Regions from separate parts of the Arthrobacter sp. BB-1 genome, predicted to be linked through region 1. Evidence: riboswitches for the same ligand, from Rfam matches in the RefSeq annotation. Region 1 holds a riboswitch; each other region holds the start of a gene.
What was found. Region 1 has a riboswitch for cyclic di-AMP ahead of FHJ30_RS03390 (NlpC/P60 family protein). Riboswitches for the same ligand answer to the same signal wherever they lie in the genome.

Region 1 (2,194 bases):
TTAGCCCGCGCGGACGAAGGTGACGGCGCCCTTTGAGGTCATCCAGGTCAGCGGGTGGACGGCGGTTTCGTTCTTGCCGTTCAGCCCGGAGCTGAGGACCTGGCCGTTGCCGACGTAGATGCCTACGTGGCCGGGCTGCATGACCATGTCCCCGGGCTGGGGATCGGTGACGACGGTGCCGTAGTTCATGAACTGCATGGGACCGAGGTCACCGACGGGGATCCCTGCAGCGTTCAGGGCGTTTTCCACCAGCCGGGTGCAGTCCTGGATCATGCCGATCTGCGCGTAGGCCGAGGAGACCATGGTGGCGTTGACTCCACCTGCTGCCGGGGCGGCCGCCGGGGCAGCTGCCGGCGCGGCAGCAGGGGCGGGGGTGACAGTGACCTGAGCCTTGGCCGGCGCAGCAGCCTTCACGGCGGCGGGCGCGGCAGGAGCGGCAGCCTTGGGTGCCTGGACGATGACCGGTTTCGGTGCTTCCACGACAGGGGCCGGCGTGGTCTTTACTGCGGGACGTTCGAAGGAGATCTGGACGGTGGCGTCTGCGCTGAGCGGGGCCTGGACCTGGCTGGCGAGCTCCAGGGTCGAGGTCGGCTCCGCGTCCCGCTGCGCAGGTGCATCCGCCGCCTGCGCGGCAATGCCGCTGGTCAGGACGAGCCCGGAAGCTGCCGCGATGACGGCGACCTGACGGCCCACACCGCCGGCGTTTTCAGCGACGGATTTGGACAGGACCGCAAGGGCACTGGTCTGAACGGGGACCGCACGGTGGCGGCCGTGAGCACGGCGAATAGACACGAAAAGGGCCTCTCCCACTGCCTGCGAGGTTAGCTGTCGGATTCGGATGGGAGACACCCGGCCGCATCTCCAGCGCAAGGCAGGAGGCGCGGCTTCACCCCAAGGCCTGCCCGAAGCAGGCCGTCATGTGGTTTCCCCGTCTCTGCCGGACGAATGTTGCGAAGGGATCCCGGGCAGCGGCAGAGTTAGGCAAATCTGCTCAGGAGTGCCGCATTCTGAGACCGGGCACGCGTCCGACCCTACTGCACAAACCGCGGCGTTGTCACATTTGCATAACGCAAAGCATTGATGCTCGCCAGCCGGATGAAGGCAGAGTTGTTTTGGGCTGGTTCAATGCCCCGGAACACGGAACCGTATCCTTTCTGAATGGATCTAATTCCATTAGCTCGATAAACCCTCGGGTGGTGCTATGGCCGCGGTACCTGCACCGAAAAGACGCAGGATCATATGGATCGTCCTGGCAGCCGTCATGGCCACCGTCGTGGCCACCGGGCTGATCTCGTCCGCGGTGTTTACCGCCACCAAGCCGGCGCCTGCCACAGCCCAGAACGTTATTTACCTGCTGGGTGACGGTATGGGCCGCACCCAGGTCACTGCCGGCAGGGAGCGTTTCTACGGTGCCGAGGGCAGGCTTGTGATGGAAACCCTCCCGGCCCACGGCTCTGTCAGTACCTATGCTGTGCAGAAAAACTCTGACCAGCCGGGGCAGTCTGGCTTCGCCCCGGAACTGGTCACTGATTCCGCTGCTGCAGCCACGGCCTGGGCCTCCGGGGTAAAAACCTATAACGCTGCCCTCGGGGTGGATGCCAAGGGCCGCGTTATGCCGACCATGATGGAGTTGGCCAAGCAGACCGGCTATCGCACTGGCAGTGTCTCCACGGCTGAAGTTACCGACGCGTCCCCGGCCGGGCAGATGAGCCACGTCCTGTCCCGCGGCTGCCAGGGACCGGACTACTCCGCGGACGCGTGCCAGGACACCGAGATCACCGGTGCGCCGCTGCCGACCAGTGATGTCCGGGTAACCCCGATCGCAGACCAGATCGCCCGCAACGGCACCGCGGACATCATCTTCGGCGGCGGCCTGCGCCGCTTTGACGCCTCGGATGAAACCGAGCTGAAGGAGCAGGGCTACTCGATCCTGGGTTCGGTCTCCCGCCAGATTCCCGCCACCCGGGCCGACCTGAACGGAGCCGCAGGGGAGAAGGTCTTTGGCTTGTTCAACAAGGGAAACCTGACCGTTGAAAAAGCCAAGCAGGACGACCCCGGAGCTCCCCAGGCGAAGGAGCCGTCTCTGCCGGAGATGACAAAGAAAGCTCTTGAGCTTCTAAACCAGCACCAGGAAAGCAGTGGCAAGGGTTTTTACCTGCAGGTTGAAGGCTCCTTGATTGACAAGCGGTCCCAC
Region 2 (2,194 bases), on a different contig from region 1:
CCTGGCGGCCAAGGAGAGCACGCTCACGTCCCTGGTCTGGACCTTCGTGGTTGTCTCGCTGGGCGGGTTGCTCCTGATCGGGCTCGTGGGCACGGTCCTGATCCGCCGCACCATGAAGCCCCTTGAGCAGCTCTCCGAGGTGGCCACGCGCGTTTCACAGTTGCCGCTGGATGCCGGTGAGGTAGCACTTGCTGTACGCGTACCGCCGTCGAACTCCAATCCCGGAACTGAGGTGGGCAGCGTGGGGCACGCACTGAACCTCATGCTGGACAACGTTGCCAATGCGTTGCAGGCGCGGCAGAAGAGCGAAACCAAGGTGCGGCAGTTCGTGGCCGACGCTTCCCATGAGCTGCGCACGCCGCTGACCGCAATCCGCGGCTACACCGAGCTGATGAGGATGACAGAAAATCTCACTGCGGACGGGGAGAAGTCGCTGGCGCGGGTCCAAAGCCAGTCGGAACGGATGACCGCCTTGGTGGAGGATCTCCTGCTGCTCGCGCGGCTTGATGAAGGCCAGCCGCTGAAGCTCAGCGAGGTGGACCTGACCCAGCTGGTGGTGGAAGGCGTCAGCGACGAAAAAGTCGTGGCTCCCGGGCACACCTGGCGCCTGGAGCTTCCCGACGAGCCGGTGGTGGTCAAGGGGGATCCATCCCAGCTGCGGCAGGTGTTGATGAACCTGCTCTCCAACGCCCGCAAGCACACCCCTCCCGGCACCACGGTGGTCACGGGCGTGGGGAAAACGCCGGAGGGCGCCGCGGTGGTGACGGTAACGGACGACGGCGGCGGCATTCCGCCTGAGTTCGTGGACCACGTCTTCGCGCGGTTTGCCCGCGCAGACGCGGCCCGCGCGGGCACCGGCAACGTTGCCGGGGCCCCCGCCGCTGAGGGAACCAGCGGCCTGGGGTTGTCCATCGTCGAGTCCATCGTCGAGGCCCACGGCGGACGGGTAACGGTAACGTCGCAACCGGGCCGCACGCAGTTCACCTTGCAGCTGCCCATGTTGCGCGGAATGGCGCAAGGCGACGCGCCGTCGTCGTGATCCCCGTTACCAAAATGTGACTTTCGTGCTGCACTCCTGTACCGTCGATGGGGTGCGTTCCGCGATCGGACCGCATATCCCGGGTTGACGCCAAGCTCTGCCACTTCCCGGATTCCTCTTGAGCAACGGCAGAGGCGGGGGACCCACCGTCCCGGGCACTGAATGCCCTTGGGGTTAAGCCTGCACGTGATTTATCCGTGCGGCCGGATGCCCTCATCCGAACCCGACAGCTAACTCCGCAGGTGTGAGAGGCGATCCATCATGTCAAAGTTCCTTGTAAAACCACGCCCGCTTTCAGGTTCCGACGCCAGCGCCCCGCGCGCAGCAGGCAAAATCCCGTCCTTCGGCCAGCGCGCCGCGATCCTGGCAGCGTCCTGCGCCCTCCTCGTTGGAGTCGGCGCCGCGGGCCAGGCCACTGTCACCAGCGCCCGCGTGGCCGCCACTGAAGCGCAGGCCTCGGAGGCCCAGTCGAAGCTGAGCATGGAGCAGAGCGAAATCCGTGCCAACCCCGCGCCTGCCGCCCCGGCAGAACCGATCAACGTTGTCCCGCAGGCCGCCGAACCGGCTCCAGCCCCGGCCGCGGAACCCGCGCCAGCTCCTGCGCCCGAGCCGGCACCTGCCCCGGCGCCCGAACCGGCACCCGAGCCGGCACCCGTCGTCGCGGTTAACGATCCTGCAGGCGCCCAAGCGTACGCTGCCGGTCAGCTGGCTTCCTATGGCTGGGCACCAGACCAGATGCAGTGCCTGCAGACCCTGTGGACCAAGGAATCGGACTGGACCACCACGGCCACCAACCCGAGCAGCGGCGCCTACGGCATCGTCCAGTCCCTGCCGGCTGAGAAGATGGCCAGCGCCGGCGCCGACTACCTCACCAACTACCGCACGCAGATCAACTGGGGCCTGGACTACATCCAGGAGCGCTACCAGTCCCCGTGTGGAGCACTGAACTTCCACTACGCCAATAACTGGTACTAAACCGAGGCAGCTTGCCCCTCGCGGTCCAGTACGTCCCGGCCCGGGATGTACTGGATCGCCCACCGGTTCCCGTCAGGGTCGGCGAAGTACACAAAATGGCCCCAGTCCTGCACGTCCACTTCGCTGACCTCCACCCCGTTGGCCTTCAGCTGCGCATGGGCGGCCTGGATGTCATTGACC
Region 3 (2,194 bases), on a different contig from region 1:
TAGACGACGGCTGCTGCAAGCTGGGCGGCGACGGAAAAGGCAAAAGCCCCTGTCAGCGGGGGCAGGCCAAGGGCGGCGCCGACGCTCTCTCCCGGATCGAAGAGGTTCGGACCCAGGACAGCGCCGATCGTCGTGGACCACACCACTATGGAGAGGTCCCGGCCCCCGGACCCGGGCAGGGAAAGGTCAGTGGCGGCGAAACGGGCCTGCAGATTTACCGCGGAACCTGCACCAAGGAACATCAGGCCCAGCAGCAACAAAGGGAAGAGACCCACGGCCGCGGACGTGATGGCCGTTACGGCGCCAGTGCCCGCAATCAGCGCACCCAAGGACAGCGAGATCCGGCGGCCGCGGGCTCTCGCCAGCCGGGCCAACGGAACGGCGGCGAGGGCGGCGCCCAGGGTACTCATTGTGGCGGCCATACCGGACCAGGCGTTGGACCCGGAGAGCTGCGCGGCCAGGAGAGAACCCAGGGACAACGTGGCGCCCATGCCGATGCCACCGAGAATCTGCCCACCGACCAGGACAGGAATGACTCGACGCTGGAGCCGCTGGTTCCCCCTCCCGGGCTCGCCGGAAAGAACGCCCAGGCCATACCCCGGACCTCCCTCAGGTCTCAAGCCTTCCGCCGACTCCTTGTCCATGCCTGTCCTCCTGGCGTACTCCAGCGCACCGCGCCGAATCCAATATACCCTCTGGGGTATTGTAGTCCTCGGAGAATGAAATTCGCGGGTACCGCAAGGCGGCCCGGTCGCGGCCAGGCCTCGGGCTTTTGAACACCCGCGGTCACACGCCAGCCGAGCGTCTTGCCCCGCATCGGCCAGCCCGCGCGCATGAGGCCGCAAGGACCCGCGGTACGTCTACTGCCGGTCAAAAGTTCCCAGGCGCAAATGTTTATACATTTGTGATTTTCCGTGTAGATTTGGGCCCGTGCCGCCCGCCAGGCGCTGCACCCTTGGCTTGTTACCGAACCCTGCCGCCTGCCAAGGCCCATACATCACAGTCTCCGGCAGGGGCGGGGGAACCAAAAATACGGATTCGAAATTGAGTCCTTGGGGTTAAGCCGCCGGCGTTTATGTCCGGCGGCCGGGTGACTCCCACCCGCATCCGACAGCTCACCTCGCAGGTATCGGGAGAGGTTAAAGCAATGTCAAAGAAAAACGCCCGCCACAGGGCCGCCTCCAGCAGCACCCTGTCCGCCCTTTCACGGAGCGTCGCCAGCCATGGAGGAGCAGTCGGCCGCCAGGCCGCCCTCGTCGCCGTGGGATCCGGACTCGTGCTGAGCATGGCAGTCCCGGCCCACGCGGGAGCCACAGCCTCCGACCCGCAGGGGGGAACCGGTTCCAGCACCAGCTCCTCCCCGGCAGGACTTCCCGGCCAGGCTCCGGCCCAGGGGGCCTCAGTCCACACCGTGGTCGCCGGGGACACCCTGGGCCAGATAGGAGCGCTGCACGGAATCTCCCTGGAAGAGATTCTCTCGCTGAACGGACTTCACTTGGATTCGATCATCTATCCGGGGGACGTCATAACGCTCTCCGGGACAGCGGCCACCCCCGCCCCGGGACAGGCGCCTGTTCCCGTTCCGAGCACGACCGCAGCATCCGCCCCGGTGGCGTACCAGCCGACGGCCCTGGCGCCGGCGAGCGTCGGTGGCGGGCAGGGGGCGCCGTCTTCACTCAACGGGGTGATTCTGGCCGCGGCCCAAGCCCAGATGGGCGCCATCCAGGACTGCACGGTGCTGGGGGAAGTAGCCCTGCGGTCGGCCGGGATCCCGGGGGTTGGCGATGAATCGCCGGAGTCCTTGATGGCCTACGCCACGCCGGTATCGACGCCGGAACCCGGTGACTTTATCTACTATGCCGACGGTGGAATGGGCTTCTCGCACAATGCGGTCTACCTCGGTGACGGGAAAGCCATCCACAGTGGATGGAACGGCAACCAGACCGTCGTCTTCAGCGTCAATGTGGGTTCAGGCCCTTCCTACTACCGCGTGAACGCCTAATTCCTGACGTCCGCGGTGCCTGGCCACGCAGGCAGGCACCGCGGACTCACAGCGCCTGACCACAGAGCGAAACCTCCGCAATGCGCAGCAGGCGCCCCGTTCGGACCCAGGCTTTACACGCCGACGTCCGGACCACGCACCGTCAACAAAAAAATGTATAAACATTTAGGATTTTTTGGCCATTCTGAGGAG
Region 4 (2,194 bases), on a different contig from region 1:
GGCGGCAGGCAGTCGGCGGCGACTGTGGCCCGGGCCCTCCCTTATTCTGCCCGAACAGCTGTTTCAGCGGGAACCTGGACCGTCATAGTCCAGACATTGAGACAGGGCCCGCCCTCGCCGTCAACTATTCGGACAAACTCAAAATAGGCTAAGCTTTCCAACGGACCACGCCGCATGTGAAGGCGGTACGGTGGGACAACGCAAGGTACTGCGCTCGAGGAGCTGAGCTGGATGACGGATCTGATCGACACTACGGAGATGTACCTTCGGACCATCTTGGAGCTTGAGGAAGAAAACATCGTTGCCCTCCGCGCCCGGATTGCGGAGCGGCTGCGCCACTCCGGGCCCACTGTGTCACAGACCATCGGCCGGATGGAACGGGACGGGCTGGTGGTGGTTTCGGGGGACCGGCACCTTGAACTTACGGAAGTGGGACGGAAGCGCGCCACGGAAGTCATGCGGAAGCACCGGCTGGCCGAGCGGCTCCTTGCCGACGTCATTGGCCTGGACTGGGCCTACGTCCATGATGAAGCCTGCCGCTGGGAGCACGTGATGAGCGAGCGGGTGGAACGGCGCATCTACGAAATGCTGAACCACCCCACCGAGTCCCCGTACGGCAACCCCATCCCCGGCCTGGCGGCCCTTGGCGGCCAGGCGCAGGCCTCCGCGGACGCGGCCGTCAGCCTGCTTGAGGCCATGAAGTCCTATGGCCCGGCCTCGGAAGTGACCGTTAGCCGCCTGGCTGAGCCGATTCAGGTGGAACCCGAGCTGCTGGTCCAGCTGGATGAGGGCGGAATCCGGCCCGGCGCCTCCGTATCGCTGGAGCGGGTGGGGGAGTACATCTCGGTCCGCGTCCCGGGCATCGAAGGGGCCCTGGAACTGCCGCCCGAAGTCGCGGCGCACGTCTTCGTGGCCGTACGCTAGGGGCGGCTTGGGGCCTCCGGGCTACCCCATTGGGCGCCGGTTACGCAAAGATAACGGAATTGTTACTTTGGGACTTATGGCCCTATAGTTAAACCCAAGCGTTGATACTAAAGCGTTACCTGATCCGGAGCCGAGCTCTGCCAGCGGACCAGGTGCACGAGTCATTACTGGCAGAGGCGGGGGAACCACAAGCGGCAGCCGGGGGACTGCCTTGGGGTGAAGTCCGTCAGCAGCAAGCCTCTTCCAGTGAAGGATCCTCCGTGGATACCTCCTGTGCCGAAGCTTGCTTACGGCGGACCGGGTCTTTGAACTCTCTGACCCGAATCCGACAGCTAACTTCGCAGGCTTTCCAGAGAGGAACCCTTCTTGTCCATGCAGACCCCCAGGGGACGCCGCCGCGCCGCGGTACCCGCTGCGACGCCGCGGGTTGTCGAAGTCATCACCACGGAACGCCCCCGCGATCCGCACCGTGATGCGCGCCGCCGTCGTGGTCCCTTCCGCCAGGTCACCGAGTTCGCGGCAGCCAGCGGGATCGGCCAAAAGGCCGGAATCGCACTCGCCGCCACAGGCCTGGTATTGACCGTGACAGTGCCGGCCACCAGTCCCGTGATGGCAAACAACGCTCCCGGTGTCACGCCGGTCGCAGCTTCAGCCGTCACTCCGCAGCCCCAGGTCTCAGCGGAGGCCGGCGCCCAGATCGATTTCAGCCGCTCGGCCGTCGTCACCCAGGCGGATCCGGACGGCAAGCTCAAGCAGCTGCTCAGTGCCCAGTCCGCCGGCTCTGTGTCACGGGCCGCCTCGGCCGGAAGCCTCGGCGCGCCGCTGGCCACACTGACCACGGCATCCCCCTTCGGCTACCGCGTCAGCCCCATTACTGGCGGCTCAGGCGACTTCCACCGCGGCCAGGACTACGTGGCCCAGTGCGGCACGTCCGTCCTCGCTGCCGCCACCGGCACGGTGACCTTCGTGGGCTGGCACCAGTTCGGCGGCGGAAACCGCGTTGTGGTGGATCATGGCAACGGACTGGAAACCACGTACAACCACCTCTCCTCCTTCAGCGTGAAGGAAGGGCAGACGGTCTCCCGCGGGGACGTTGTTGCCCTCAGCGGGACCACGGGCGCCTCCACTGGCTGCCACCTCCACTTCGAGGTGCAGGTCAACGGTGAAGTAGTCGATCCCACCGGCTGGCTCTAGTCAAATGACGGTTAACTATCAGATCGTCGTGACATGCCGTGACCTGAATGTGACATTCACTCAAAACTGCTGTACC

Region 2: linked by a shared signal. The riboswitch ahead of FHJ30_RS21285 (hypothetical protein) and the one ahead of FHJ30_RS03390 (NlpC/P60 family protein) in region 1 are both predicted to bind cyclic di-AMP.
Region 3: linked by a shared signal. The riboswitch ahead of FHJ30_RS20280 (LysM peptidoglycan-binding domain-containing protein) and the one ahead of FHJ30_RS03390 (NlpC/P60 family protein) in region 1 are both predicted to bind cyclic di-AMP.
Region 4: linked by a shared signal. The riboswitch ahead of FHJ30_RS04665 (M23 family metallopeptidase) and the one ahead of FHJ30_RS03390 (NlpC/P60 family protein) in region 1 are both predicted to bind cyclic di-AMP.

The regions. Positions count from the first base shown of each region.
Region 1 is NZ_VDEV01000005.1:119,218-121,411, reverse strand. It holds gene FHJ30_RS03390 (NlpC/P60 family protein) at 1-792, opposite strand; cyclic di-AMP (ydaO/yuaA leader) riboswitch at 797-994, opposite strand; gene FHJ30_RS03385 (alkaline phosphatase) at 1,202-2,194, shown strand, end outside.
Region 2 is NZ_VDEV01000007.1:5,613-7,806, reverse strand. It holds gene FHJ30_RS04105 (HAMP domain-containing sensor histidine kinase) at 1-1,039, shown strand, start outside; cyclic di-AMP (ydaO/yuaA leader) riboswitch at 1,135-1,295, shown strand; gene FHJ30_RS21285 (hypothetical protein) at 1,301-2,014, shown strand; gene FHJ30_RS04095 (glyoxalase superfamily protein) at 2,011-2,194, opposite strand, start outside.
Region 3 is NZ_VDEV01000043.1:5,167-7,360, forward strand. It holds gene FHJ30_RS20275 (MFS transporter) at 1-644, opposite strand, end outside; cyclic di-AMP (ydaO/yuaA leader) riboswitch at 972-1,143, shown strand; gene FHJ30_RS20280 (LysM peptidoglycan-binding domain-containing protein) at 1,148-2,002, shown strand.
Region 4 is NZ_VDEV01000009.1:23,894-26,087, forward strand. It holds gene FHJ30_RS04660 (metal-dependent transcriptional regulator) at 232-924, shown strand; cyclic di-AMP (ydaO/yuaA leader) riboswitch at 1,043-1,286, shown strand; gene FHJ30_RS04665 (M23 family metallopeptidase) at 1,297-2,118, shown strand.